4 regions of the Paenibacillus sp. FSL M7-1455 genome follow, and region 1 is predicted to be linked to each of the others. Evidence: riboswitches for the same ligand, from Rfam matches in the RefSeq annotation. Region 1 holds a riboswitch; each other region holds the start of a gene.
What was found. A riboswitch is a leader RNA that binds a small molecule or an ion and turns the genes downstream of it on or off. The one in region 1 is predicted to bind cyclic di-AMP.
Positions count from the first base shown of each region.

Region 2: another riboswitch for cyclic di-AMP. It lies ahead of NYE48_RS15575 (3D domain-containing protein); the one in region 1 lies ahead of NYE48_RS00140 (ubiquitin-like domain-containing protein).
Region 3: another riboswitch for cyclic di-AMP. It lies ahead of NYE48_RS07590 (alpha/beta fold hydrolase); the one in region 1 lies ahead of NYE48_RS00140 (ubiquitin-like domain-containing protein).
Region 4: another riboswitch for cyclic di-AMP. It lies ahead of NYE48_RS21295 (TrkH family potassium uptake protein); the one in region 1 lies ahead of NYE48_RS00140 (ubiquitin-like domain-containing protein).

Region 1 covers NZ_JBBORO010000001.1:26,437-33,781, reverse strand. Annotated here, with positions in the region: gene rsmA (16S rRNA (adenine(1518)-N(6)/adenine(1519)-N(6))-dimethyltransferase RsmA) at 1-868, opposite strand, end outside; gene rnmV (ribonuclease M5) at 872-1,420, opposite strand; gene NYE48_RS00140 (ubiquitin-like domain-containing protein) at 1,574-2,752, opposite strand; cyclic di-AMP (ydaO/yuaA leader) riboswitch at 3,023-3,247, opposite strand; gene NYE48_RS00135 (TatD family hydrolase) at 3,462-4,232, opposite strand; gene NYE48_RS00130 (HD domain-containing protein) at 4,300-5,580, opposite strand; gene NYE48_RS00125 (AbrB/MazE/SpoVT family DNA-binding domain-containing protein) at 5,892-6,146, shown strand; gene rsmI (16S rRNA (cytidine(1402)-2'-O)-methyltransferase) at 6,356-7,240, opposite strand; gene NYE48_RS00115 (tRNA1(Val) (adenine(37)-N6)-methyltransferase) at 7,237-7,345, opposite strand, start outside.
Region 2 covers NZ_JBBORO010000001.1:3,372,771-3,380,115, forward strand. Annotated here, with positions in the region: gene NYE48_RS15545 (DUF4247 domain-containing protein) at 1-349, opposite strand, end outside; gene NYE48_RS15550 (DUF4178 domain-containing protein) at 360-866, opposite strand; gene NYE48_RS15555 (DUF350 domain-containing protein) at 917-1,321, opposite strand; gene NYE48_RS15560 (PspA/IM30 family protein) at 1,437-2,105, opposite strand; gene NYE48_RS15565 (NADH:flavin oxidoreductase/NADH oxidase) at 2,209-3,231, opposite strand; gene NYE48_RS15570 (polysaccharide deacetylase family protein) at 3,449-4,270, shown strand; gene NYE48_RS15575 (3D domain-containing protein) at 4,357-5,013, opposite strand; cyclic di-AMP (ydaO/yuaA leader) riboswitch at 5,021-5,175, opposite strand; gene NYE48_RS15580 (amino acid ABC transporter ATP-binding protein) at 5,359-6,081, opposite strand; gene NYE48_RS15585 (amino acid ABC transporter permease) at 6,068-6,727, opposite strand; gene NYE48_RS15590 (transporter substrate-binding domain-containing protein) at 6,888-7,345, opposite strand, start outside.
Region 3 covers NZ_JBBORO010000001.1:1,639,778-1,647,122, forward strand. Annotated here, with positions in the region: gene NYE48_RS07585 (acetoin reductase) at 1-489, shown strand, start outside; cyclic di-AMP (ydaO/yuaA leader) riboswitch at 1,035-1,235, shown strand; cyclic di-AMP (ydaO/yuaA leader) riboswitch at 1,308-1,468, shown strand; gene NYE48_RS07590 (alpha/beta fold hydrolase) at 1,642-2,466, shown strand; gene NYE48_RS07595 (helix-turn-helix domain-containing protein) at 2,540-3,979, shown strand; gene deoD (purine-nucleoside phosphorylase) at 4,115-4,825, shown strand; partial or broken gene pelG (exopolysaccharide Pel transporter PelG) at 4,881-6,728, shown strand; partial or broken gene NYE48_RS07610 (CotH kinase family protein) at 7,176-7,345, shown strand, end outside.
Region 4 covers NZ_JBBORO010000001.1:4,612,455-4,619,799, forward strand. Annotated here, with positions in the region: gene NYE48_RS21280 (LysR family transcriptional regulator) at 1-867, shown strand, start outside; gene NYE48_RS21285 (cation:proton antiporter) at 960-2,222, opposite strand; gene NYE48_RS21290 (potassium channel family protein) at 2,239-2,907, opposite strand; gene NYE48_RS21295 (TrkH family potassium uptake protein) at 2,954-4,297, opposite strand; cyclic di-AMP (ydaO/yuaA leader) riboswitch at 4,360-4,499, opposite strand; gene NYE48_RS21300 (CPBP family intramembrane glutamic endopeptidase) at 4,760-6,457, shown strand; gene uvrC (excinuclease ABC subunit UvrC) at 6,426-7,345, opposite strand, start outside.

The DNA.
Region 1 (7,345 bases):
GGAGCAAGACGTTGCAAAGCGTCGCATACTCCTGCAAGCTGAGGGTTTCGCCGCGGCGGGAAGGTTCGATCCCTGCAGCGTGAAGCAGCTCCTCGAGCCGCTCCCGGCCCTCTTTGGGAAAAAATCTCGTCTTGAGATTGTTGGCGATCGTTTTTCGGCGTTGGGCAAACGAAGCGTGTACCACCTGAAAAAAGAAATTTTCGTCGTCCACCTCGACCGGAGGCTGCTCGCGCACCTTGAGGCGAATGACGGCCGACTCGACGTTCGGCTGCGGAATGAATACCGTTTTCGGTACGATGCAGACCAGTTCAGGCTCGCTGTAATACTGCACGGCGATGCTCAGACTGCCGTAGTCCTTCGTGCCGGGCGAAGCAGCCATGCGTTCGGCCACCTCTTTTTGGATCATGACCACGATGTTCTCCAGCGGCAGCCGCTCTTCAAGCAGTTTCATCAAAATCGGGGTCGTCACGTAATAAGGCAAATTGGCAACGACGCTGACTTTGGAGACATTCGCGAAATCCTCCTTAAAGAGGGCGCCAAGATCCGTCTTCAGCACGTCGCCATGATGAATGCGCACATGCGGATACGGTTCCAATACCTCCTGGAGAATCGGAATAAGCCGCTGGTCGATTTCGACGGCCGTGACGGCGCCCGCTTCCCGGGCCAGCTTTTCGGTAAGGGCTCCGATCCCCGGCCCGATCTCCAAAGCTCCCTTGGAGGCATCCAGTCCCGCCGCCTCCACGATTTTGCCTAAAATATTTTGATCGATCAGAAAATTTTGCCCCAGGCTTTTTTTAAACGAAAAACCGTGACGCTGGATGATTTCCTTCGTCCGTCTTGGCGAGGCGATATCGTCCATTCGCTGCATATCTCAACCTTCCCCTTCCTGTTCCAATTGGGCTAACGCCTCCGCGAACTCCTCGCGCGTAATCTGAAAAACGGCCAGACGCTTATGGAACTGCTTGCCGTTGCAATACCCTATGCCCAGCAGGTTTCCCATCACCATGCGTCTGCGGGCCGCGTCCGGGTGCACCAGAAGCCCTGCGGCCATCAGATCCTCCATATCGATCAGGCTTTCCGCGCCTTCGTAGGTCGTATGCACGCGGGAGAGGGCCTTGCGGATCGCTTCCGGCGAAGCGTTCTCCACGCCGATGTCCCCTTTCCGCGTCGCTTCCGACTCCGGAATAAAGGCATGCTTGCAGCCGGGAACCTTGCTCGCGATAATTTTTCGAATCCGCTCCCCGGCATGGTCCGGGTCCGTCAACACAATGACTCCCCGGCGTTCCTGGGCCAAGGCAATCCGCTTCAGTACGCGGCCGTTGATCGCCGAACCGCCGGTTTCGATCGTGTCGGCTTCCACCGCCCGCTTCACGGCCACGGTATCGTCCCGTCCTTCCACGACTATGACTTCCTTGATCATGACCTGCTTCTCCCTTTCCTAAAGCTCGTCCGTTCATGCGTCGTAAGTTTTCGGACATCCAAACAACAAAAAGAAGAGGAATGCTCCTCTTCTTTAGCATGACATTTTCATGATCATAATACTATAACATTAGAATGACATTGTAAAACGAAATTAATTCAATTGCGGCTTCACGGGGCCGATGACGTATACTTTCATCCCGGATTTGCGGCCGAAGTTGTTGGCGCGCTTCACGGAGTCATAGTAGAGGTCGATCTTATTGCCCTTAATGGCGCCGCCCGTGTCTTCGGCACGGCGGAAGCCGATGCCTTCGATGTACACCCACCAGCCGAGCGGAATCACGTTCGGATCCACGGCGATGGTGCGGCCTTCCGTGACCCGCGTTCCCGTAGCGGTACGGGTACCGATTCCGGGTTCGCCGGCAGAATAAGCCGTCATCGAGACATGAATCATTTTTTTATATGAGAAATCAACACCGGCTTTGCTTACGCGGTTATTGCTGCTTACGGTTTTTTTCGTTTTGGCGGCTGATGAAGTTTGGGCGGTGGAAGAAGATTTAACGGCCGCTGTTTGAACGACGACAGGCGGAGCCGGTTTTTTCTTCGTGCCCACGGCGATGATTTTATCCAGCGTTTTTGCCTGCACTTCCTTGCCCACCATGCGCATGGATACCATTTGGCCGTCATGATATACCTTTTCGATGTGCTGCACCATCACGCCGGGCTTTCCCTGCTGAATGACGCGGTTGTCGCCGACCGTCAGGCTGGGATCGGCCGTCTTGATGACGCGGAAAGGCAAACTTTCATGGCGGTCCACGACTTGCTTGTTGACGCGCACGATACGGATATCCGTTTGGCCCGTCACCCGCTCGGTCAGAGCCGGAGTGACTTTATCGTGTTCTTTGAGCGATACGCCGAACTCCTTCAATACGTCGCCAACCGTGTCTTTGGTGGTATACAACTTTTTCGTTGCCCCGTCCACCGTCAATTGAACGGGAGCGGCGCGGTCGATCACCACTTTGTCACCATTCTGGAGCGATCCGCTCAGCGGCATGGAGACTTGATCTTCCGGTTTGAGGCTGATTGCCTGCTCATCCAGCATTTCTTGTAAAACGGATTTGTGAGTCTGAATCTTTTTGACCTGACCGTCTACCACCAGGTACACCTGTTTGCGCGTGGATGAGTTGACCAGCAGCAAAATCATGATGGTGACCGCGATCGTAACGATAGCTGCAGTAGAGATTTGGCGCAAATTCTCATGCTTCCATCGCAATGCGTAAGACATGCTGGAGATTTTTGAATCATGGGTCTCTTCTTGATGGAAAATGCCCACCTTCTCGATCCTCCTTCATAGCCTCGCCATTAGAGTTACGCATGAATGATTTGACGCGGGCTATACTCGATTTTTTACAAGAACACATAAGGAGCATGCGTTCTTGCACCATGAACCTATCTTTTTTTCATGATTTGTCGCCTCCCGTTTTACAACAGTATGACGACGCCTTCTCCATTATTCAAAAACAAAAGAAGCCAGCTAAGAGCTTATGAGGTCTCCTTCGTGGCTTCCCTGGATGTCAGAATGACGGAAAAGTAAATGCACGAAACCCTCTCTTTATGTCGCTTACGGGGTTAGCTGTCGGGTTTGGGCGAAAGAGAGCCGCCCGATCAACGCCAGCCCGCTCATGGCGGACCGCGCCGAATTCACCCCTGAGACCCTGAAAAGAAATCAAATACATCCCGAGCCCGGGTCGGTATAAAAGGGACCGCCGCGCTCTATGTATTGGTTCCCCCGCTCTTTCGAGACCGAAAGACTCAGCGAGATTGGTTCACGGAGGCTGCCGCGATGCCGAAAAAGGAAGCGGCTTACAGCAGCCCAAGTTCACTGAAAAGATGATATCCTGTTTTGATGCATGTTGTAAAGCGGGAATCAACAACGTTTATTTGAATATATGGTTAAAAATTTGTAATATTCATGGTTTTTTTGGTTAAAATTCTTTAATGCTTCGTTCATGCTCGTTTTTTCAGCTGTTTTTCTCCCGTTTTCACTTAATTCCAAATCGTTCCAGTGCATTTTGGGTGGTGATTCGGGCAATTTCCTCCACCTCGACCCCCTTAATCTGGGCAGCTGCCTCGGCTACCAAACGAACGTTGGCAGACTCATTTCGCTTCCCCCGGAATGGGTGCGGCGTCAGGTACGGAGAGTCGGTTTCGATCAGCAGCCGGTCCATCGGAACCTGCGCAAGCACTTCCTTGGGCTGTCTGGCGTTTTTGAACGTGATCGGTCCTCCGAAGGATAGATGGAACCCCATGTTCAGGCATAACTTGGCCGTTTCCCAGCTGCCGGAGTAGGAGTGCATGACGCCTCCGACCTCGCTGGCCTTTTCCTCCCGCAGGATTTTCACGATATCCTCGTGCGCATCCCGGTTATGGATCACGATCGGCATGCCGAGCTCCCGGGCCAACCCGATTTGCTGGCGCAAAACCCGGTGCTGCACGTCTTTCGGGGAGGTATCCCAATAATAATCGAGCCCGATTTCGCCGATGGCCACGACTTTTTCATGGCTGCATAAAGATGCAATCCATTCGAGATCCCCTTCCTTCATCGTGATCGCATCCTGAGGATGCCAGCCGACGGCGGCGTATATAAAATCATGCGTTTCCGCAAGCTTCATCGTGGACGGAATCGTTTCGCGGTTAAAACCGACGTTGATCATCCGGCTGACGCCGTTTTCCACGGCGCGGCGAATGGTCTCTTCGCGGTCCTCGTCGAACTGCGGCGCGTCCAAATGCGTATGCGTGTCGAATAAATTCATGTCTGGAACTCCCTTCGTGTCATAAAGCATAGATTAATATGGGGCAAATCCGTGAATCATGCTGTCGTTATCGCTTGAAAATGCGGGAAACCGGGTCGGATAGGGAAGAAATAACGTCTTTCATTTTCGCCCCCGGATAATATAAGTGATATTTCCCGCGATGTATGCCGCTGATGGAGCGGACAATATCCGACACCTCCGATATTTCCCGCAGGCGTTCGTCCCGGTCAAGCAGCAGAATCTGCTTTTGGCTGGATCCGTCTCCCGGCCGAAATACATCGTACGGAAGATCCGTCGGAAAATCAATCTCGAGATCGTATTCGGGATTCAGGCCGACCCGCTCAAAATCGCGGCGGATCTCTTCGATCATTTCCAGATCCACCGATTCCACTTCCACATATTTATACAGCCTGCGATGCATAAAACGGCTGCAAAGCTCGCTCAGCACGGCGTCTTTTTCGTTCGTCCATTGCGAAAACACGGTTTGGATCAGCGCTTCATCGAGTTTCAAATAATCCTGCACGGTCAGCCGGTCTTCGAAAAGCCCCGGAAGCGGCTCAATCATGAAGCCAAAAACGTAGTTATCCCGGTATAGCTCCTTCGCGCGCCGGAAGATCTGCCGCAAAATGATTTCCGAACTGCGCGTCACCGGATGGAAATAAACCTGCCAATACATCTGGTACCGGGACATCAGGTAATCTTCCACCGCATGCATCCCCGATTCCTTCACGACGATTCTTCCCTGGTACGGACGAAGCATGCGCAGGATCCGGTCGATGTCGATCGTTCCGTAATTGACGCCCGTGTAATAAGCATCCCGCAGCAAATAGTCCATCCGGTCGGCGTCCAGCGGACTCGACACCAGATTGACCACGATCGGATGCTCGTAATCCTTGGCGATTACCGATGCGACCTTGGCGGGAAAGTCTTCGGCCACCTCGGTCAAAATCGCGTTTACTTCGGTATCCCCGAGAATAATGCGGCGGGTCCAATCCTCATGGTCCATCCGGAACGCCTCTTCGATCGAGTGGGAAAAAGGGCCGTGCCCCAGGTCATGCAGCAAGGCGGCGCAGAGGGTTAACAGTTTCTCGCTGTTCGGCCAATCCGCGTAGCCGCTTCGCTCGAATTGGGATATGATGCGGCGCGTAATTTCATACACGCCAAGCGAGTGGGAGAACCGGCTGTGCTCCGCCCCGTGGAACGTCAAATACGAGGTGCCTAGTTGGCGGATCCGCCGCAGCCTCTGGAACTCCGCCGTGTTAATCAGCCGCCAGATGGTGGAGTGTTGGACATGAATGTAATTATGTACGGGGTCCTTGAACACTTTTTCTTCATTTAAGGTATGCATGCGACTCATCTCCTTTTTAAAAGCTTAAAATTAAACTATTTTTGAACTTTTTTCGACAATCCGTGTCGAATAGTGTCGTTTCGGGTAGAAAAATTGATTTCCAAATCGACATTATCCTACCAAGGATATATAATGGGAAAAGAATCCTGGTATGAGTGATATCCCAGGTGCCATGCAATCTGTTCTCATTTTGGCGACGAATTTGCAGGTTGACTTTTTTGGGAATCGTTGGTATTATTGATATCATAAAAGAGAGAACGTTGTCGAATTATGGCACTATAAAACTATGGCGAGAGGAGCAATGATCAGTTATGATGAAATCAACTGGTATTGTAAGAAAAGTAGATGAACTGGGCCGGGTCGTTATTCCGATTGAATTGCGCCGCACACTGGGCATCGGGGAAAAAGACGCATTGGAAATTTACGTGGACGGAGAACGCATTATGCTCAAGAAATATGAGCCTGCTTGCATCTTTTGCGGCAATGCCGAGAACGTGACTTACTTCAAAGGAAAAATTGTTTGCCACGATTGCATCTCGGAAATCCCAACACCTGTGACAAATTAAGTTTTTTAGTATATAATAGTATTATTCTATTTGTTAATTCTAACCTTTTTCATATCTCCTTGGTGTCTCCTAGGCTAAGAACCCGGCCTTTGGAGACATTTTTTTGTCCCGCCGGCTGCGTTGCCCGCCGCAGGTTATGGGCCTTAAGGCACGCTTCCCGCAAGCGGGCTTGGTTTCGGCAGCCAAGGCATTGGGCATCTGCAGCAGGCTCAAATCAATGCGTTATAAATATCGCGCTTGGAGACGCCGCGGTCGACCGCGGTTTTTTTCATGGCCTCTTTGCGCGGAATTCCTTGTGCCTCGTAGTGCGCCACATGCTCCTCGATCGTCAGGTTCTGCCACCATGCGGCCAGCCGCTCCTGCTCCTCTTCCGGGCTCGTGCCTTCCACGACCACGCAATATTCGCCCTGCGGCGGATGCTCCTGAAGATAGTCGAGACATTCCTGGACGTCCCCGCGCACAAATTCCTCGTAACGTTTCGTCAGTTCCCGCGCCAATACGACTTTTCGGTTTCCAAGCACGCTTTGGATCGCGGTCAACGTTTTGATGACCCGGTGCGGCGATTCGTAAAACAGCAGCGTCCCCTGGGCCGACTGAAAAGATTGAAGCGTCTCCTCCACATCTTTGCGTTCCCGGGGAAGGAACCCGATAAAGGTAAAACGGTCGGTCGGAAGGCCGGATGCGATCAAAGACGACAGCGCCGCATTGGCTCCCGGAATCGGTATGACGCTGATCCCTTCCTCGACCGCCAGCTTGACGAGATCAGCCCCGGGGTCGGAAATCGCCGGCAGACCGGCGTCGCTGACAAGCGCCAAATTTTTTCCTTCTATTATATAGCGTATTAATTCCGGTCCGCTTGCCCCCTTGTTATGCTCATGGTAGCTGAACAGCATTTGCGGGCTAATCTCGAAATGCGTCAGCAGTTTTCGCGTCTGGCGCGTATCCTCTGCCGCGATGATGTCGCATTCCTTTAACGTCCGTATGGCCCGAAACGTCATATCCTCCAAATTCCCGATCGGCGTAGCGACAAGATACAGAGCCCCTTTGCCGTCTCCGGACCGGTTTTGAAAACTGCTTTGTCGTGTCAGACTCATGCTTCTCCCTCTTTGGAACCGTAGTAAATTTCCATGATTTCCGGACAATATCGGTTTTGCTCGTCATAAACGATCAGCGGCGGAAGCAGCCTTACCTCCGGTTTC
Region 2 (7,345 bases), 3.3 Mb from region 1:
CGTATTCCTGGGAATCCACTTCGATCAGCGTATCGGTTTCCTTTTTGGGATCCTTTTGCAGATGATAATAATCATGGCCGTAAACGAGAAACATATGCTCGGCGTCCTCTTTGGACATTTGGTCCGGCGTTTTCTCGTCCGATAGTTCCTTTGCCACTTCCGGGACGGTTTTATCCGCTGCGCGGTATACGTACGAGGTCGCATTGCCGCTTCGGTTCACCGATTCCAAAGGATACGTTTCCTTCACGTTCGGAGCGCCGATTCCGCACCCGGTCAAAAGCGACATGACAAGGCTGATGACAAGCAGGATTTTCAAGCTGAGCAGCGACCGCCCGTGTCGTCCTTTCATACGATCACTCCTAATTGGCCCGGATGACCCTTACGTCTCCCGGCAGCACTTTCTCTCCTTCGTATAGCATGAAACGCCCGTTTTGCCATTCGATCCGCACCAGCCGGTAATCGTCCGATTGGTACTGCCAGACGTGCTGCGCGCCGCTTTGGGTAAACGGCGTTTTGCCGTTGATCATGACATGGCCTTCGTATTCTTCTTCCAGATAAAAAATCTTGTCGTCCAATTCCAGCTCTGTCGGAACCTCGCTCGGATTGTCGAGGCGTCCGTCGAGCGGACTGTACAGCGCATATTGCAGCGTTTCGCGCTCTTCGATGTGCAAATACATGATGGTGTTGCCGTCCTGAAGCGTAAGGACAACGGCGTTGCGTCCGCGGTTATGGACCCTTCCCGTCACTTCGTACGTCACCAGGGACACTTCGCAAATATCCCCCGGCATCAGGGATAGCATGCTTTTTTCCGCTTTCGGCGGCTCGGGTTTGGCAAACAGGTTGCCAATACGTTTAAATACGCTCATAATGTGATAACTCCTTACGTTCCATACTTAGTCTGCGACGAAACTCTAAATTATAGGCAGGCGGTAATAATTAACGCCCCCACCAGATGGAGCGAACCTGCAAACAAGCCGTAACCGATCTTTCCCTGCTGCGTGCCGACGTCCAGCTCCAGTTTGGCCCATACCCGGAGAAGCACCCGGACGACGGCCTCCAATACAAGCAAGATCAGGAACGAAATGATGGAAACCATGATGGCATCCAGCAAATTGTTGGATGTGCTAATGGATGCGGACAAAATGTAACCTTGCGCAAGCAGCTTCAGCACAAGTCTTGTCGTCACCGCCATGTTGCCCGCCTTGACTTCCTCAAAGTCCTTGTATCTCGTGAACAGCGAGTCCACAAACATAAGAATAAACAGGAGCAGGGCTCCGGATCCTGTCCAAACGAGGATCGCCATAATCGTGTTAAAATCCATTGACACGTGCCTCCACAGATTTTTCGTTGTTACAACAGAGCAGCGAAGGGGGACATGGATGGTGCACAATCCCCTTCGCTGCTTTTACAAACTTACGCTTCAATTTCGGACGGTATTACTTGTTTTCGTATTGTTTCATCAAAGCGGCAAGCTCGTCTTCCACGGCTTTGTCTTTGCCGAGCTGTTCGAACTCGTCGTCAAGGGATTTGCCTTTGGAGGACATTTCGTTGCTTGCTTCGGCTTGCGCCTCCATTTGCAGCATTTTTTCTTCCATGCGCTTCATGCCGCTTGTAGCGCTGTCCGTGCTGAAGCCCTGCATCGCTTTATTGATTTCGGTTTGCGCTTTCGCTGCATTATAACGGGCTACCAGCGTCTCGCGCTTGTTTTTCATTTCGGTCAGCTGCTTGCGCATTTCGTCCAGCTTGTTCCGAAGGTTGTCGGCAGCGGCTTTGTTTTGGTCGTAGCTTGCTTTGTATTCCGCCATTTTTTGTTCCGCGGCTTTCTTTTCTTCCAGGGCGCGGCGCGCCAGTTCCACGTTTTGAGCTTGTGCGGCCGTATGGGCTTGCTGGGTGCGCTTTTCGACGAGAGCTTGTTGTTCTTCGTAGAGCTGCTTGAATTTTTTCTCGATCGCGATTTGCGCGGCTACCGCTTTCTCCGCATCCTCAAGATCTTCCGTCATATCGCGGATGTATTGGTCGGTCATTTTCACCGGATCTTCCGCTTTATCGATAATAGCGTTAATGTTGGACATCGTCAGGTCGCGTAATCTTTTAAAAATTGCCATCGTGTCATTTCCTCCTAAAAAGGGTTTAAGTTTGTTCTTTATGATATTCTTTTACGGCGCAAAACCGAAGTCGTTTCAAAAATCGAAAAAAAATTTTCGCTTCTCAGAAACCGCGAAGGTACTGCTTCGGAATTTTGGCGCTGCCCTCCAGCGCCTGCGAAGCATGCAACGCCCAATAAGGGTCCTTCAGCATGCCGCGGCCGACCGCGACCAAATCCGCCTGCCCGTTCAGCACCACGCTCTGGGCATCCTCGAAACCTTCAAGCCGTCCGACGGCAATGACCGGCACGTTCAGCTTTTCCTTCAGCTGTTCGGCCAGATTCACTTGGTAACCGGGACCGGATTTCGGCCCTCCGTTGGAACCGACCGGACCTTCCCCTCCGGACGACACGTGAAAAATATCCACTCCCGCATCCCGGTAACGGCGGCATACTTCGGCAATGTATTCTATGCCGTATCCCCCGTCGACGTACTCTTGGGCAGAAACGCGCATAATGACGGGCATCTCTTCGGGCACCGCCTCCTTGACGGCTTTGACGACCTCTTCGCCAAAAAGGGGCAAATCCTGCCCGTAGGCATCATCGCGCCGGTTCGTCAGCGGCGAATGGAATTGATGGATCAGATACCCGTGCGCGCCGTGGATTTCAACCGTGTCGAAGCCCGCTTCCACGGCCCTTCTCGCAGCTTCCTTATAAGCCTGCACAAGTTCCTTCACTTCTTCGGTGGTCAGCGCCCGCGGGGTGCGGTATTTCTCGTCAAAACGGATCGCGGAAGGCGCTACCGGCGGGCTTGCGTCTTCGGCTTTTCGTCCGGCGTGCCCCAGCTGAATGCCGATCCGCGTGCCGTACGTATGTACTTCGTTTACGATTTTGCGGTATGCGGGGATCTGCTCGTCGCTCCATATTCCCGTATCCCGGTTCGTGATGCGCCCATCCGGATGCACTGCCGTCATCTCGACGATGATCAGTCCTGTTCCGCCGACTGCCCTGGAAACATAATGCACAAAATGCCAGTTGTTAGGAACGCCATCTTCAGCCTGTACCGAATATTGGCACATCGGAGGCATCACGATCCGATTTTTTAATGACAATCCCTTTAATACGTAAGGTGTAAATAAATCCGCCATGCTTAAGTCTCCTTTCAGCGAGCTCTAGTCTTGTGGTTATGCCTTTATCTTGCTCAACAGGACAAGTTTGCACACATTATTATACACCTTCGGCCCGGAATGTTGGCAATATGCGGCATTGATTTGGCCCATCCCTCATAATTCCTTCCAATTCGGGACATAACAGTAGAGACCGTTTCATTTATGAGCACACCGCCGAAAGGAGCCGATGACCGTTATGAGAAACGCCTATCTCGACAAAGCCTGTTTGGGGCTGCTTCTGATCAGCCTCCTTTGCCCAGACCCCGGCCTTCAAGCGGCAAAACTGACAGAACCCTCTCCCTCCCATCCCGCCAAGGAAACGGGCGCAACCAGCGGAGCGGAAAAAGGACAGGAGAACCAGGCGCTGACCTTGGGACAGCTGATCAAAAAATATCCGGATACGTTCAAAATCCACGGCCCCCGCGTCAAGCAAATCGCCCTCACGTTCGACGACGTCCCGGATCCCCGGTTTACGCCGCAGGTGCTTCGCATCTTGTCCGAAAACAAAGTGAAAGCGACGTTTTTTGTCGTCGGCAGCCGGGCCAAAAAACACCCCGACCTTGTCGCCCGCATCGTCCGGGAGGGACATGTCATCGGAAATCATTCCTATAACCATCCCCAGTTCCACAAGTTGACCATGTCCGAATACATGGACCAAATCATCCGAACGGAAAACATTTTGTACGGCATGACCGGCTACAAGCCGAAGCTTATCCGGCCGCCTTACGGGGACATTACCGAAAACCAGCTGCGCTGGGCCAAGCGGGAAGGATACAAAATCGTGAACTGGAACGTGGATTCGCTGGATTGGAAAGGCATCGGCAAAAACACCGTCAAAAAAAACATCATGACCGCCGCCGGGCAAGGCTCCATCATTCTGCAGCATGCCGGAGGCGGAAGCACTTCCGATTTGACCGGCACGATCGAAGCCTTGCCGGAAGTCATTCGCGAGCTGAAGCAAAAGGGATTCACGTTCGTGACCGTGCCTAAGCTGCTGAAAATCCAGAAAGACAAATGACGCTTCAAACGCAAAACAGCCTCCGCGAATTTATCGCAGAGGCTGTTTTGGCGTTCCGGTATATAGGCAGATGACGGGATGCCATCTTATTTAATGAAATACAGTTCGACGTCCTGGAAACCGAAGTTGCTGACCGACTGAGGGCTTCCCGGCACGAAAATGTCGATGCGGTTGCCTTTGATCGCGCTGCCGGTATCGCTGGCCGTGGCCACGAAAGCTTTTTTCGGAAGGCCCGGGAAGCTGTGCCCCGTTACGAGCACTTTCGTGCCGAGCGGAATGACGGACGGGTCGACCGCGATCGTGCCGAGCTCCAAGGGGTTCCCGAAATAGTCGACGGCTCCCCATTTGCCGTTTTCGCTGGCGGCCGAGGAATATGCCGTCGCTTTGACTTTCAGCGTTTTGTTGTAAGCGAAGGTTTTGCCCCAAGCTTCGACGACTTTTTCGCCGGAATCGACGTTAAGCGATGCGGTAATCGCCACCGGCGCAGGATCGGCATAGGCTTTCATCGTTTCGCCGGCAGGTATGTTCAGCTTCAATCCGGCGTAAATGTTGGTTGCCGGTATGTTGGGATTTGCGTTCATCAATTGGTTCAGGTTCACGCCGTATTGTTTCGATAGCGTATAGTAAGTGTCGCCTTCCTTGGCTACATGGACGGAATCCGCATGGACCGGCACGGCCTGTACCGCCAATGCGATGCCAAGCGCCGCTGCAAAAATCTTCATTTTCATAAATCTCTTTTTCATAGTTCCTCCTTAAAATCCTTCATGCCTGCGAGGTTAGCTGTCGGGTTCGGATTGAGGAGACAACCCTACGATCGAATACGATTCACCCCAAGTGAACATGGTGATTCACGGTGGAAATGGTCCCCCGCACTTTTCGTTCCAAAGTTTTGGCTCATTCAATATATCACAATTTTGTAACCTGTGCGCATGAAAATGTTACCAAATTGCAACCTTCCACCAAAAAAGTGCCGTTATTAAGGCGTTTTCACGCTAAAAGACTTCGAAAAAAATGAAGCAAAAGTTACAATCGGCACAAAAAAAGCCCCGGGCAGGAAACGAAGCCCGAAGCTTGAAAATATGGATTTTCTATAGTACCTTGCTCAAAAAGTCTTTGGTTCGCGGATTTTGCGGATTGTTGAAAACCTCGGCAGGCGTTCCTTCTTCCATGATTTTACCGCCGTCCATAAAGATTATGCGGTCCCCGACCTCTCTGGCGAAGCCCATCTCGTGCGTGACGATGACCATCGTCATGCCGCCTTCGGCAAGCTTTTTCATGACCTCCAGCACCTCGCCGACCATCTCGGGATCCAGCGCCGACGTCGGTTCGTCGAACAGCATCACGTGAGGCTGCATGGCCAGCGCCCGCGCGATGGCGATCCGCTGCTTCTGGCCTCCGGAAAGCTGTGAAGGATAAGCATCCTTTTTGTCTTCCAGCCCGACGGTTCGCAGCAGGTCCATCGCGATTTTTTCAGCTTCGCCCTGCGGCATCTTTTTCACTTTGATCGGAGCCAGCGTAATGTTCTGCAGCACCGTTTTATGCGGGAAGAGGTTAAACTGCTGGAACACCATGCCCATTTTTTCGCGGGTCAGGTTGATGTTATGCCGTTTTCCGGTGATCGACTCGCCTTCAAACGTGATTTCGCCGCTCGTGGGAGCTTCCAGCAAGTTCAGGCAGCGGAGGAAGGTGCTTTTCCCCGATCCGCTCGGGCCGATGACGACGACGACCTCCCCTTTCGCGATTTCGATGTCGACGCCTTTCAAAATCTCCAGTTTTCCGTACGATTTATGCAGATCTTTAACGGTGATCATCCGTTCTTAACCTCCTTTCGAACAAACCAAGCAGCTTGGAAAGCAAAAACGTCATGATGAAATAAATCACGGCGATGATCAGCAGCGGTTTAAGGTAATCATACGTGATGGTGTTGACGGCCCCGGCTTGATACATCAAATCGCCGACCCCGATAAAGGACACGATCGAAGATTCTTTGATAATGGTAATGAATTCGTTGCCGATCGCCGGCAGCACGCTTTTAACAGCTTGTGGAAGGACGATATGCCTCATCGTCATGGCTTTGCTCATCCCGAGCGAACGGGCGGCTTCGGCCTGCCCTTTGTCGACGCCTTGAATGCCCGCCCGGAAAATTTCCGCCAAATAAGCGGAGCTGTTGATCGTTAACGTAATGGCGCCCGACTCAATGGCTGAAAATTTGATGCCGAACGAGACGAGCCCGTAATGGATGATGAACAGCTGAACGAGCATCGGCGTTCCCCTCAAAAATTCAACCCAGACGGATCCGATGAAGCGAAGAACCCGAATCCGGGACATCCGCAGCAGCGAAACCAGCATGCCGAGTATAAAACCGCAAAAAACGCCGATGACCGCAAGCAGCAGCGTGTATTGAACTCCCGTGAAGAAATAGGAGCGATACGTCCAAAAAATATTAAAAATGTCCATGTAACGGTCTGTTCCTCCTTATAATACTGGAACCGGGGCTTATGAAGCAGCACGGAACCCCTCATAGATTCGACATGCCGCCGGCACCCCGGGGCAGAAAAAATAGCGGAAATGGCTTCCGCATATTTTTCCTCCGTGCCTATTTATTATGTCGCCGAATTTATTTTTGCGCGGCGAGGTCGCTTGCCTCGGATACGAATTGATCGATTTTGTTTTCCGATTTCAGGCGGTCCAGCGTTTTGTTGATCTGGTCGAGAAGCTCTTTGTTGCCTTTTTTCACGCCGATGGCATAACCGTCTTCTTCGTATTCCGGCACGGCTTCGGCAATCGTCAGACCTTTGACGTTTTTAATGAAAGCTTCCGCAACCGGCTTTTCCATGATAGATGCGTCGACGCGGCCGGAGTTCAGCTGCATGATGATGTCGTTGATTTTGCCGAGGCCGGTGATTTGGGCTCCAGGAATGGTTTTGGCGATATCTTCCTGGATCGAACCGGTCTGGATGCCAAAGGATACGCCTTTAAGCGAGTCCATCGTTTTGTATTTGTCTTTGTCTGCTTCGCGGACGACGACGGCTTGCTGCGCTTTATAATAGTTGTCGGAGAAATCCACCTGTTTTC
Region 3 (7,345 bases), 1.6 Mb from region 1:
TTAGAAATAGACGAAAATCAACTTAATAAATTATTTAATATTAATGTATTTGGAACTGTTTATGGTACCCAAGCAGCTGCAAAACAATTTATAAAACAAAATACAAAAGGTAAAATAATAAACGCTTGTAGTATAGCAGGTCACGAATCTTACGAAATGCTAGGTACATATTCAGCTACTAAACACGCAGTTAGATCATACACTCAAGTTGCAGCTAAAGAATTAGCAAAGTATAAAATTACCGTTAATGCTTATTGTCCAGGAGTGGCAAAAACTAAAATGTGGGAAAGAATCGATGAAGAAATGGTTAAATATGATGAAAATTTAAATCCTGGAGATGCTTTTGAAAAATTTTCAAGTGCTATAAAATTAGGAAGATATCAAGAACCTAAAGATGTAGCAAATTTAGTATCATTCCTAGCTTCGGAAGATTCAGATTATATAACTGGTCAATCTATTTTAACAGATGGCGGATTAGTTTATAGATAAAAAATAAACAGTTTAATTAATTTGGTTTTTATTTCAATTTCCTTTTTGAATAGAAACTTTGAACCCTAAAAACCCAAAGCGTGTCAATCGTTCGGTTTAATAGCTAGCGCTATCCGAACGCTTGCGCTTTAAGTTTATTTTAGGGTTCTTTTCTTTTTCAAAAAGTTTTCTCGGCATAAAGTCGTCTAAATATTGACATACCAAGAGGGTCTTGGTGTAGTGAGTTTGTCAACTCCTTAATGCTCCCTGCGGTCCGCTTACCGTTGACAAACGCCATACAGAGCCTTTCTAGCCCTTTTAAGAGGTTGCCCCTTATAAAAACCCCTATTTAATCTTTAAAATCGCTCACAGGGCATTTATGAGCTTCTCACGAGTAAAACAAGGATAAATAAAAGCCAAGATACTGTTATTCACTTTACTTTGTTGTAAGTTAGTTGTCCCCCCTTGTTTTGGGGTGTGAGTGCTGGCTGGGGGTGTGGGGGCTAGCCCCCGCATAACGTCACTAAGTAAGGCTAAAGGCTCATTATGAAAAATCTTTGGTTCATGAATGAATTACGCTGAATTTTCAATCATGAAAAGCGGGGGAACCACATCGGCATCGGCAGGCATTCCATTGTGAAGGGATGAAGCCGGCTGCTTGGGGTGAATCGGATGAAGAGGCTGCCTTTGATCAGCTTTCCGTCCGTAGGGCAGCTCTCACGGCCCGAATCCGACAGCTAACCTCGTAAGCGTCGCTAGGAGAGAGGAGTGAAACTGTGAGTTGTCAACGAGCACAGGGTATCCGCTCTGTGTTTTTCTGTGCGAAAAAATAACATGAATGTCTATGATCGCTGAATTTCCGTTCCGGCGGAAAACGGGGGAACCGGCCGTGACAACCAACCGTTCGTCACACGGGGTGAATCTCGAAATCGCATTCGAGTAGGGCTACTCTTGGTCCGAATCCGACAGCTAACCTCGTAAGCGTGAGAAGAGAGGCTGCTTTGATACATGCGCCGCAAGGTTTATTTTGCCTTGCCCTGAAGAAGCATGGAAAGGGAGTTCCTCTTTCCGTGCTTCTTTTTTTGACGTGAGCATTTTGCCGACGTTAACGAAGGTTCGACCCACATATAAAAAACACATCGACAGACCATGCATAGCGGGAGGAGAAGGAAGTTGCCTAACATACAAGTGAACGGAACGTCGCTATATTACGAGACGCATGGCAGCGGGGTGCCGATCGTCTTTATTCACGGACATCTTTCATCTCATCATAGTTTTGAGCCGCAAGTGGAATATTTCAGCAAAAGGGCGAAGGTCATCGTCCTCGATTTGAGAGGTTACGGCAATTCGGGTAAATTGAATGTGGAAGTCGAGGAAATCGTCGACACCCAGTGCAGGGACCTGAAAGAGCTGCTGGATAAGCTCGGCTTGCCGAAGGTGACGCTGGTCGGCTGCTCGAGCGGCAGCCTGCTGGTGCAAAAATTCGCGGAAACCTATTCGGACCGCGTCAACGCGCTTGTGCTGGTGGATAGTTATTTTTACGGACCGTGCGGCCCTTTCGGCACGAAAAACGGTTTTTGGAAGCTGCTGGAGGCCTGCAGCTGGATTTCCTATTATCTTCCCGCCGAGTTTTTTCTCCGGTCGCTGCGCGTAACGTATCACCGGTGGATTCCGGCTTACAGCATTTTAAGGAACGAGTTGTTTCATAAACGGCCGACCGAGTCGATCAAACAACGGATGGCGCTGCTTAAGGCGGATATCGATCCGGTGTTGCCCCGGCTGCGGATGCCGGTGTTATGCGTGGCCGGCAGGCAGAGCGAATGGTTCGTCAACCAGATGAACAAGGCGGTGGAACGGTTCGCCTGCGCCCAGAAAGCGGTGATCGAGGACGCGATTTATCCGAGCCATTTGTGCCAGCCGCGGGAATTTAACCGCATTCTGCTCAATTTTTTGATCGACCAGAAGCTTTTCCGGATGGAGCAGCAGCATTCGGGCTGAAAACGGCCTCCGCCGGCAACCATGAGGGATGTGCCGCTAGGGTCGGCGGAAAGCATCCGGCAAAGGTGATGACATGAATAAGGAATACAGGCAGCTGAAATCGCTGCTGAAGCTGCTGGACCGGGAAGAACGGTGGTTTACGTTCGCAGAGGTGGAAAGCGAGCTGGGCGTATCGGACAAATCCGTCCGCAAGATCGTCGAGTCCGCCGTCCCCCTGCTGCCCCCGTCCATGCAGATCGAGGCATCCAGGGGGAAAGGCATCATGTTCCGCCGGGACCGGCATGGGACAAGCATTCAGGAAGTTTTGGAACCGCTGCTTCGGGAAACGCCTTATTTCCGACTGATGCAGCGGTTGTTCATGCATGACGGCAAAACCTCCGCCGAGGAGGTAGCGGAAGAGCTGTACATGAGCTTTTCTTCGTTCAAAAAATGGATCGTCCAGCTAAACCGTGACGAACTGCGCCCGTTTCAGCTGCGGATCACGTATGCGGCGCCGACGCTGAAAGGAAACGAAATCCATGTCCGCTATTTTTTATGGAAGCTGTTCACCGAGGCTTATCCTTATACCGGATGGCCTTTTTCGAATGCCGATTACGCGCGTCTGGACGGCTGGGTGACCGAGATCGAGCGGGAAAACGGAATGATTTATTTTTTGAACGCAAAACGGAGCTTAACGTTCCTGATCGCGATCGTGCTCGAAAGGATCAAGCAGGGGCACCGGGTTGCGCTCAAAAGCGGAAGCTACGCATGGGAACGCCATCCGTTTTTCGTTCCGGTCTCGAAGATGTCGGAAAAGCTGGCTGCGGCGTACGGCGTCGTGTTGCCCCGCGAAGAGGTTTATTTTTTGCAGTCGATGTTCAGCTTGAGCCAGTATCACGGCAAGGACGGGTTCCCTGTTTTCGGGGGAAGGGCCCTTGCTTCGGAGCAGGAAGACGATGCAGGAAGCCGGATGTCCGGCCTGCTCATTTCGATTCTGGAAAACGCATTTCCGGCGTTGAACGCCAGCTCCCGTTTCCTGGCCGAAATCCGGGAATTCATGGACAAGCTGCGCATCGATAACGCCATTCCCGAGCTGATGGCCGTCTCGCACAGCCACCTGACCGGGTATATCCGCGACAAAGAGCAGCCGATCTATGCGGCGGTATCGGAATGCATGCGGCAATGGCAGCGGAGTTTTCCCGAGCTCATGTACAACGACTATCATTTGACCAAACTGACGTTTATGGTCAGCGCAAGCCTTCGGTATAAAAGCAAAAAGGCATTTCTCATTATCGGCGAGGAATTTTCGGTTCGGCATTACGTCGCAAACCTGATCAAACGGGAAATCGGGGACGACCTGACGATCGAAACCTCGATTTTGCACGGGCTGACCGATGACATCATCCGGGAGCAGCAGATCGATTTCGTGATCAGCACGATGCCCGTCTCCTTGACGAGCGTGCCGACCGTTCTGATTTCGACCATTCCGACGAAAAGGGACCTGGAGAACATCCGCCAGGAGCTGATGTCGTAAATAGCGTGGTCCTTTTTCTTCCGTTTCCAACGGCAGCATTTGGGCTAGTTTCGGCCGCGGATTCCCTTTAAGATGACTACTGTAAGCGATCACAGAAACATCGCTCGCGAGTTTAATCCAAAGGGGAAATGCAACATGAGTATTCATCTGGGAGCCAATGCCGGAGACGTCGCGGAACGGGTGCTGCTGCCCGGCGATCCGCTGCGCGCCAAATTCGTGGCCGAACATTTTCTGGAAAACGTTCGGTGCTACAACGAGGTCAGGGGGATGTACGGCTTTACCGGGTTGTATAAAGGGGTTCCGGTTTCGGTGCAGGGGACGGGCATGGGAAATCCGTCGATGAGCATTTATGCCACCGAGCTGATCCAGGATTACGGGGCGAAAAAGCTCATCCGGATCGGCACCTGCGGCGCGATGCAGAAGGAGCTGCAAATCCGCGATATCGTGCTCGCCCAGGCGGTTTCTTCGGACAGCAACATGACGGAGAAAATTTTCCTCGGCTGCAACTATGCGCCGTCGGCGGATTTCGGCCTGCTGATGAAAGCGTACCAGGAGGCCGTGCGCCGCAGCGCTAACGTGTCCGTGGGGAATGTGTACAATTCCGACGAGTTTTACAGGGAGACGATGGCAAGGCTTCATAAATTCATGGAGTTCGGGGTGTTGGCCGTCGAGATGGAAAGCACGGCGCTGTATACGCTGGCCGCCAAATACGGGGTTCGGGCATTGACGATCCTGACGGTGGGAAGCCAGCTGCTGACGGGCGAACGCTCCGCGCATAAAGACAGCGAGCAGTCCTTTAATCTCATGGCGGAAATTGCGCTGGAGACCATTATAGCGGACGTGTAACGCTGTAGATCCGGAAAATATTGTGATTTAATTCACAAAAAATGGGGGAGACATCATGAAATATGTGATCGCTCTGATTGGACTTGTCGTCGTGCTCGCGCTTGCCTGGCTCGTCAGCTCGGATAAGAAGAACATCAAATTCCGTCCGATTCTCGTCATGATTGCGCTGCAGATCGTGCTCGGACTGATTTTGCTGAAGACAAGCATCGGGGAATTTTTGGTCAGAGGTTTTGCCGACGGCTTCGCGAAAATTTTGAATTTTGCGAACGAAGGCACGGATTTCGTGTTTGGCGGCATCGTCAACGAAGGCATCCATTCGTTTTTTTTCCACGTCCTGATGCCGATCGTGTTCATGTCGGTGCTCATCGGCATTTTGCAGCATTATAAAATCCTGCCGTTTATCATTAAATACATCGGCCTTGCGCTCAGCAAGGTGAACGGGATGGGCAAGCTGGAGTCGTACAACGCGGTCGCTTCCGCCATCCTCGGCCAAAACGAAGTGTTTATTTCCTTCAAAAAGCAAATCGGCCTGCTGCCGCGGCAGCGGCTGTACACGCTGTGCGCATCCGCGATGTCGACCGTGTCCATGTCGATCGTCGGCTCGTACATGACGATGCTCAAGCCGGAATACGTCGTGGCCGCGCTGGTGCTCAACCTGTTCGGCGGATTCATTATCTCCTCGATTGTAAGCCCTTACAAGGTGCAGCCGGAAGACGATATTCTCGAAGTGCAGGAAGAGACGAAGCAGACCTTTTTCGAAATGCTCGGCGAATATATCATGGACGGCTTTAAGGTGGTCGTCATCGTCGGCGTAATGCTGGTCGGATTCGTCGCCCTGATCTCCATGGTCAACGGGATTTTCAGCGGCGTGTTCGGCATTTCGTTCCAAAACATTCTCGGCTACGTGCTCGCTCCGTTTGCGTTCCTCATGGGCGTGCCATGGAATGAAGCGATCAAAGCCGGAAGCATTATGGCCACGAAAATCGTGGCTAACGAGTTTGTGGCGATGCTCGACTTCGTGAAGGTCCAAGGGGAATTCAGCGAACGCGCCAAAGCGATCGTTTCGGTGTTCCTCATCTCCTTCGCCAACTTCGGCTCGATCGGCACGATCGTCGGCGCGGTGAAGGGCCTCAACGAAAAACAGGGCAACGTGGTGGCCGGATTCGGGCTGAAGCTGTTGTACGGAGCGGCGTTGGTCAGCTTTTTGTCCGCGACGATCATCGGCCTCGTGTTTTTGTCTTATTTCAAAAAGTACCCGGCTTTGTTTTTGATCGGTTCGTGCATGTATGCGGGCATTTACGTCCACAGCATGGTGTTCTGGTTCAGCGATCACGGAATCGTGGTGGCGGGCAGGTACTACATATCCCCGGAATATGATCTGCCGGTATTTTATGCTTTTTTGTCCGTCATTCCGACCTTGGTCGCTTTTATCGTTTCGGTCGAAACGGAGTTTTACGAAAAATTTCAGGCCTACTACAAGCATGTGCTTGAAGGAGGGACCCTGCTCCAAATGGACGCTTCGAAAAAAGCGATGCAGCGGACGTTGATGCAGGAAATCAGCTTTTTGATGGAGGTTCAGCTGTTGTTTACGATCGTTTCCATTGCCATTGGCATGAAGCTGCTGCCGAGAATCGGATTTACGATGGCGCAGCTCGATTCGTTTAATATTTTGGTGCTGTCATATTTTCTTTTCATTATGATGTTTGTGACGCTGCTGCTCCTGCTGTACTTCGATGACCGGAAGGGCGCGGCGGCCATCAGTTCCCTTTTTATCGTGCTGAATGCCGGGCTCACGTATTGGACGCTTCGGCTCGAATATGACGGGCTCGGGATGTTTTACGCTTCCTTGGGCGGGCTTGCCCTCGTCTTGTTCCGGCTGATGTACGTCCTCAAAAATATTAATTATTACACGTTCTGCTCGCAGCCGATGCATCATCAGCGCAAATCCATGCGCTTCGGCAAGCCGACCGCGACGGTGATGGTGATCGCTTCGTCCATGCTGATCCTTTCCGCCTGTTCGGAACCCGCCGATGAGCCGAAATCCGTAGCCGGAAACGGGGTTTCGCAAGAAGCGCCAGCCGCTCCCCAGCCAACCGGCATCGAGGAAGATAAGCGCATCTACGAACGGGATCAGGATGATGCCTTGAAGGCTTTGTACGTGACGGTGCTGCCGCCGAAAGGCGACAACAAAAAAGGGCTCAGCTGGTACGGCCTGAACCGGAACACGGACCGCTACAGCGGGGATAAGCTGAACGTCATCATGCAGGAAGGCGCATCGGACGGCAGCGGGCCGAAGTCCGGCATGTTCGGGTACGGCGCGGATCACGCCAACGGGAGCATCAGCCTGCGGGGCAATACGGCCCGCTATGCTTCCCAGAAATCCTACAAGATCAAGCTGTTCGACGAAGCGGGATTATGGCAGGACCAGCGGTCGATCAATTTGAACAAGCATTCGGCCGATTTGTCCCGCCTGCGCAACAAGCTGAGCTTCGATCTGTTCGAGACGATTCCGAATTTTAC
Region 4 (7,345 bases), 4.6 Mb from region 1:
AGCCTGAACAAAGCATCCCGGATATTGAATTTGTCGCAGCCGGCCCTGTCCCGCAAAATTTCAAAGCTGGAGGACGAGCTGGGCGTCAGCCTGTTCAATCGGCGCGGCAAAAGGCTGGAGCTTACCGCTTTCGGGCAAACCGCCTACAACTTCGCATTGGAGCAGCGGCAGCAAAAGCTCAAATTCATGCAAATGATCTCCAAATACAAAGGCGACGACCAAATTTCCGTTACGCTCGGCGCCAGCCTCACCACCCTGCAGACGACCCTGCCGCCGCTCGTGACCGCGTTCATGGAAAAACACCCGACGGCCGAGCTGAAGCTGATCACGGGCAAAACGCATGAAATCGTCTCCGCCGTGCGCGACAAAAAGCTTGACGCGGGCATCGTCGCCTCTTCCATCGAGGAACCCGGGCTGCGCTGCACCGCATTGTTCGACGACCATCTGGAGCTGGTGCTTCCGAAAAGCCATCCGCTGCTCGAAAAGGATGACGTAAGCATGGACATGCTTCACGGTCTTCCTATGATCATATTCTCAACCGGAACCTGGTACCGTAAACTGACCGACGATCTTTTTCATCGCGCCGGCGTCGTGCCGGACATCCGGATGGAGATAGACTCGTTCGAAGCGATCGTCCGGCTGCTTCCGGCCTGCAAGGCCGCCGCGCTGCTGCCGAAATCGTATTTGCGGAGCCAGCTGCTCGAGGATAACGATCTCGCCACGATCCATGTCCCGGATTTGAAGGAAACGCGGCGCACGACCTCGCTCATTTATCCGGACAACGGCGGGCTCAGCGCCGGCGCCAAACGCTGGGTGGAAGAAACGAAATCGATCTTCGGCCAACTTGCCCGGCAGCATCATTCATGAAAAACAAACCTCTGTTGCACGCCAAAAAGCTGCTCTCCGCCGTCGTATCGTTACGGCCGGAAGCAGCTTTTTTGAGCGGCGAACCTCTCGTTCTATGCTTTTGCCCCGGCGGATGCGGGTTGGCCGTCAGGTGTGATTTCGAGCCCCAATTTGCGGGCGACAAGGCCGGTCGTGCTTGCCTGAAGCAAAATCGTGAGCATGATCGCCATGAACGTCATCGCCGAAATCGCCCCGGCATGCGCCACGCCCATGCCCGCGATCATGCCGGACAAAGCCGCGGGAATGACCCCCGTCTCGCGTACCCACATCATGAACAGAAGCTCGCGCCAAGTCCATTTGACCTTCCGGTCAGGCAGCGCGCAGAGCAGGACGGTAAGCGGACGGGCCACGAACATGAGCACCAGGACCGCCGCAAAGCTTGGCCAAAAATAGTCGCCGAGCGCCTGAAAATCCACCTGGCTGCCGAGCAAAATGAAAATCAGCATCCGCATCATGATGCTCGTATTGTCGGCAAAGGACCCGGTTTCCTCCAGTTTGTCGTTCATCGACAATCCCATCGTGTCCGCATTCCCCCAGACCAGCCCGGCGACAAACGTCGCCATAAATCCGCTGACGTGCAGCATGTCCCCTATTAAATAGGAAGAAAGTGCAACGACGATCATCGCGATCGTCGTATAATCCTTTAACACGCCGAGGCGGAAATGGGCGACCAAATAGGTGAGAATGATCGAAACGACCGCTCCGACGGCAATCCCGCCGACAGCCGTTTTGACGAAATCCCAAGCCATGTCCCCCGCTTGCAGCGCCTTTCCTCCCGTAACCGCCGCGAGCAGCGAAAACGTCAGTATGGAACCGGTCGCGTCGTTAAACGCCGATTCGCTTTCGACCGTTTCCCTGACCCGCTCCTTGATTTTCACCTGTTTAAAGACGGGAATGATCGAAGCCGGATCGGTCGAGGCAATGACGGCGGCCGCGAGAAACGAAACGATCCAATCGAGCCCAAACAAAAAATGCACCGCGGCGCCCACGATGCCTGTCGTAATAATGACGCCGGGGACGCTCAGCAGCGACAGGGTGATCCAAACCTTCCGCAGCCCGCCAAAGCTCAGGTTCCGGCCGCCATCGAACAGGATCAAAGCCGAGCCGGCGGTCAAAATAAACTGATTGATCAGCGAGCTGCTTTCCGCATGGATCAGGTGCAGACCTCTCCCCAGCACCATGCCGGCGATGATAAACACGGCTACGTCCGGCAAACGAAGCCAGGATGCCAGCCTTCCGGCCAACATCCCGACGGTAATGATAAAGAGCAGCAGGATTAAAATATGATGAATGATTTCGGTCGTCTGGGTTTCCACGTTAACTTACTCCCATCTAGTCTGCATTGACGGCTTCGCTTTCGAACCGGTCGATGTTGTCGTTCGCGCCGATGATCACCATAATGTCGCCGGCGCGGAGCTGATCCATTGCCGTCGGAGCGACGATCACTTTTCCCTGGCGGTGGATCGCCACGATGCTGCAACCGAATTTGGCGCGGGTGTTGATTTCGTTTAACGTTTTGCAGTCCAGTTTTTCAGGCACCTTCATTTCGACGATGCTGTATTCCTTGGACAGCTCGATGTAGTCGAGCAGGTTCGGCGTCACGAGCTGGTGGGCAACCCGGATCCCCATGTCCTTTTCCGGAAAAATGACCCGGTCGACGCCCAGCTTCTCCAGCGCGCGCCCGTGAAGCACAGAAATCGCCTTGGCCACGACCGTGCGCACGCCCAAATCCTTCAGCAAAATCGCGGCCAGGATGCTCATCTGGATATCGTCGCCGATCGCGACGATTCCGCAGTCGAAATTGCGGATTCCGAGCGATTTGAGGACTTCCTCGTCCGTGGCGTCGGCCACGACGGCATGCGTCAAATATTCGCTCATGTCGCTGACGACTTCCTCGTTTTTATCGACCCCGAGCACCTCGTATCCCAAATCGACGAGCTCGAGTGCAAGGCTGGAGCCGAAACGTCCCAGACCGATGACGACAAACTGCTGTGTTTTCATTCTCTCCTGATACTCCTTATTTAATCAATTTCTGTTTTCTTTGAAACTAGCCGATAATGATTTTGCCTTCCGGATGCCGGTACAGCTCTTTGCCTTTTTTCGGGCCGAGTGCGTAAGCCAAAGTCAGCGGCCCAAGCCGTCCCGCAAACATCGTGAGGCAGATCAATATTTTCCCGACCAGCGTCAAATGCTGCGTAAGTCCAAGCGAAAGCCCGACCGTCCCGAAAGCCGAAGTCGTTTCATACAAAATGGTCAAAAAGTTGCTGTCCTCCGTCGTCGAAAGCACCATCGACACCCCGACCACCAGAAACAACGCGAGGAAGGTGATCGTCAGCGCCTTAAAGATGCGGTCCTGCGCCAGGCGGTAGCGGTAGAGCACGATATCGTCGCGTCCGCGGATCATGGCGATGACCGCGCCGACCAGAATGGTGAAGGTGGTCGTTTTGATCCCGCCTCCGGTGGATCCCGGCGATGCGCCGATAAACATCAGGATGACCATGAAAAATTGGGACGCTTGCCGCATGCTTGCGAGATCCAGCGTGTTGGCCCCCGCGGTCCGCGGCGAAACCGATTGGAAAAACGACGCAAGAATTTTGCCGCCCCAATTCAAGGAACCGAGCGTTTTCGGGTTCGTGAATTCGAAAACGAAGATGACGATCGCCCCGACCAGAATCAGCGCCCCGGTCATGGACAGCACGATTTTCGTATGCAGCGAAAGCTTCCGTTTGTGCCGGTAATCCACCAGGTCCGACATGACGATAAATCCGATCCCGCCCGAAACGATCAAAAACATGACGACGATATTCACGAGCGGATCGTACACATACCCCGTCAGGCTGTTGAAATGGCCGAAAAGGTCGAAGCCCGCGTTGTTGAACATCGATACCCCGTGAAATATCCCGAAGTATACCGCCCGGCCGACAGGCATGTCAAAGGACCAGCGGATGGCGAACAAAACCGCTCCGCAGCCTTCGATCACGAGCGAAAAGATAAGCACCTTCCGGATCAGCCGCACGATGCCCTCCATCGTGTTCTGGTTCATCGCTTCCTGAAGGATCAGGCGGTCGCGCAGCGAAATCTTCCGCTTCAGCACGAGGGAAAACAAGGTGGCCATCGTCATGAAGCCGAGCCCCCCGACCTGAATCAGCAGCATAATAACGACTTGTCCGAAGGTGCTGAAAAACGTTCCCGTATCCTTAACAACCAAACCGGTAACGCAAGTCGCCGAAGTCGCCGTAAACAAAGCATCGATGAACCGGAGCGGCTTGCCCGTCGTGTTCGAAATCGGCAAGGTGAGGAGTATGGCTCCGATCAATATAATGCCGGCGAACCCCAATACAAGAATTTGCGGGGGAGCCAATCGAAACCACCTGATTTTTGCTGTCAACATAGTCACCTCTTTAAAAAAGTCAAAAGAAAAAAAGCATCGGAAATCCAATGCCTTTCGGTTTGGTTCCTGCTGCATAACGCCTACGAGGTTAGCTGACGGATTCGGGCATGCACAGGTTGCCCTATTCGCTATGGATAAAGCGAAATTCACCCCAAAATAATGGTTCCCCCGTTTTCATATCGAAATTCGGCGTACGGATTATTCATTTGCTTCAAAGATTATAATCCTATTCGTTTTACATCACAAAGCCATTATTCGAATGAATACGTGGGAATACGGCCCGATTGCATCGCAAATCTCATAAAAGTCTGCCTTTCTCTCGCGTTTACAATCACTTTCCACGATTTTCATCATTTTTTCACGGCCAATGGGGGAGAAAACTGGCTTTCGAGGGACATCGTATGCTATGTTTACGTTTATACTAGGTATATATCTTTAGAATCCAAACAAAGGGGGCATTTCATGAATCCCGTCGGACAACCGCTGCGGCTCAAAGCCAATTACAAATGGCTGGGCATTTTTGCGGTCATCGGACTCGTTTTATTCGTCTTGTTCCAGATTCTCCCTTCCACCGCCTCGGAAACGCTGGAGCAGCAAAACACGAAGGTCATCAGCAAGGCGGAGGCCCAACGCGCCGCGGAGGCCTTCATGCAAAACACGCTGCATTTGGAGGCGGACCCGAGCAAGGACGCGGTCATCACGTACCAGTCCAACTCGGATTTATACGGCTATTTGTCGCGGGAAAAACTGCTGAACGAATACAACAAAACGTTTGAAAAAAGTTATCCCTACGACGTGTTCCGCGTCCGTTTGGCCGAACGCCAAAACGAAGGTTACGCCAATATCGACGTACATATGAATTCGGGCAAGGTCGTCGCTTTTTCCGTTACGCCCCGTTATTCGAATTATGCCGCGGCCATGGCGGACCCGAATAAATCCAAACGCGAAACCAAGCTGAAAATCGTGGAAGGCGGCCTGTCGCTGGAGAAAAAAGAAGAGCTTGCCGCACCTTGGCTGCAGCAAATGGGTTACGACCCGGGCAAGCTGGAGCTGTCGACCAAGGAGAACGAGGCGGGGCTCGTATACACCGACCCGAACCGGGCGATCGGCCGTTCAAGCCTTCAAGTCAAATTGACGTTCGAGGAAGGGAACGTTCATTCCTTCGAACAGACCTTTAGCGTGCCGGAGGCGCATGCGGCCTACGTCGAAAAGGAAACGTCCAAAGCCAAATGGCTGACCATCTTGGGCTACGGGCTGCTGACGTTCGTCCTGGGCGTGCTGGCCATCGTATACAGCGCGTTGACCCGGGCCCATACGTCGTTCAAGAGGGGCATTTTCCTGAGCGTGTTTTATTTTGCGGTCGCCACGTTCAGCACGTACAACATGCTGCCGGTATTCCAAGGCGAGGGGGTTTCGAATTTCGGCCTCGTCTTCATGCTCGGTTTTCAGACTTTCTTTAACCTGGTGATGGCTGCCCTTTTGTACTTCTCGCTCGTGGGCGGGGACGGATTATGGCGCAAAGCCGGCATCAATGCCTGGGCCAAAGCCAAAGAACCCGGCTACGGGCCTTACGTGCTGCACAGCATGTACACCGGGTACCTATGGGCGTTTATTCTGATGGGCGTCCAGTCCGTCATTTACATCGTACTCGACAAAACGATCCACAGCTGGTCGACGACCGATGCCACGCAATCGCCGTACAACATGCTATATCCTTGGCTTCTGCCGATTATGGCGTGGATGGCGGGCATTTCCGAGGAAGCGGTCTACCGCCTGTTCGGCATTCCGATGCTGAAAAAGCTGCTGCGCAGCACGTTTGCCGCCTGCCTGATCACGACGCTGATTTGGGCGCTCGGACACACGCTTTATCCGATTTACCCCGTCATTACGCGTCCGATCGAACTGACGGTCATCGGGCTGCTGTTCAGCTTCATTTTCCTGAAGCACGGCTACATCGCCGCCATGTTCAGCCACGTCGTCTTCGACAGCGTCCTGATGAGCTTCAGCCTGTTCGCGCTGGGCGACGTGCCGGACATCATCGCGGGAATCGTCACGATCGTGATGCCTGCCGTCGTCGCTTATATCGTTTACCTGTACAACCGCAACAAAAAGAAAGAGGAGCCATATGTCATGACTCCTCATCCCGGAGGGCTGCAATAATTTGTTTGGCGAGCTTGTCTCCGATGGAAAGAGGCCGGAAATCTTCGATGCTGGCCTCTTTTATTTTTTTCAGCGATCCGAAATGCTTCAGCAGCAGCTTGCGCCGCTTCTCGCCGATGCCCGGGATCGAATCGAGCTTGGACGCGACCATCGACTTGCCCCGCTGTTCCCGGTGGAACGAAATGGCAAAACGGTGAACCTCGTCCTGAATCCGCTGCAGCAAATAAAACTCCTGGCTGTCGCGCGGCAGGTCGACCGGCTCGGGCGGGTCGCCGACCATAAGCTGCGCCGTTCTATGTTTGGCGTCCTTGACGAGTCCGCATACGGGGATGAACAAACCGAGCTCGTTTTCAAGCACGTCGACCGCTGCCGAAATTTGGCCCTTGCCCCCGTCTACGACGATGAGATCGGGCATTTCCAGGTTCTCCTTCAGCACGCGTTCATACCGGCGGCGGATGACCTCGCGCATCGTTTCGTAATCGTCCGGTCCTTGCACGGTGCGGACCTTATATTTGCGGTATTCCTTTTTATCCGGCTTCCCGTCGATGAAAACGACCATGGCGGACACGGGATTGGCCCCTTGGATATTCGAGTTGTCGAAAGCTTCGATACGGTGAAGATGTTCGATGCCGATATATTGGCCCAGGTTCGCTGCCGCTTTCAGCGTTCTTTCCTCGTCCCGCTCGATCAGCCGGAATTTTTCGTCCAGGGACACCTTCGCGTTTTCCACGGCCATGCCGACCATCTGCCGTTTTTGGCCGCGCTGCGGCACGAGCACTTTGACGCCCAGCCATTCCTGGAGGGAGGCAGCCGCGCTGTGCGCATCCAAAACGTCGCCGCCGTTTTCCGTTTCCCCCGCCGCCTTGTCCGAGCCTTCGGCATCCTTCC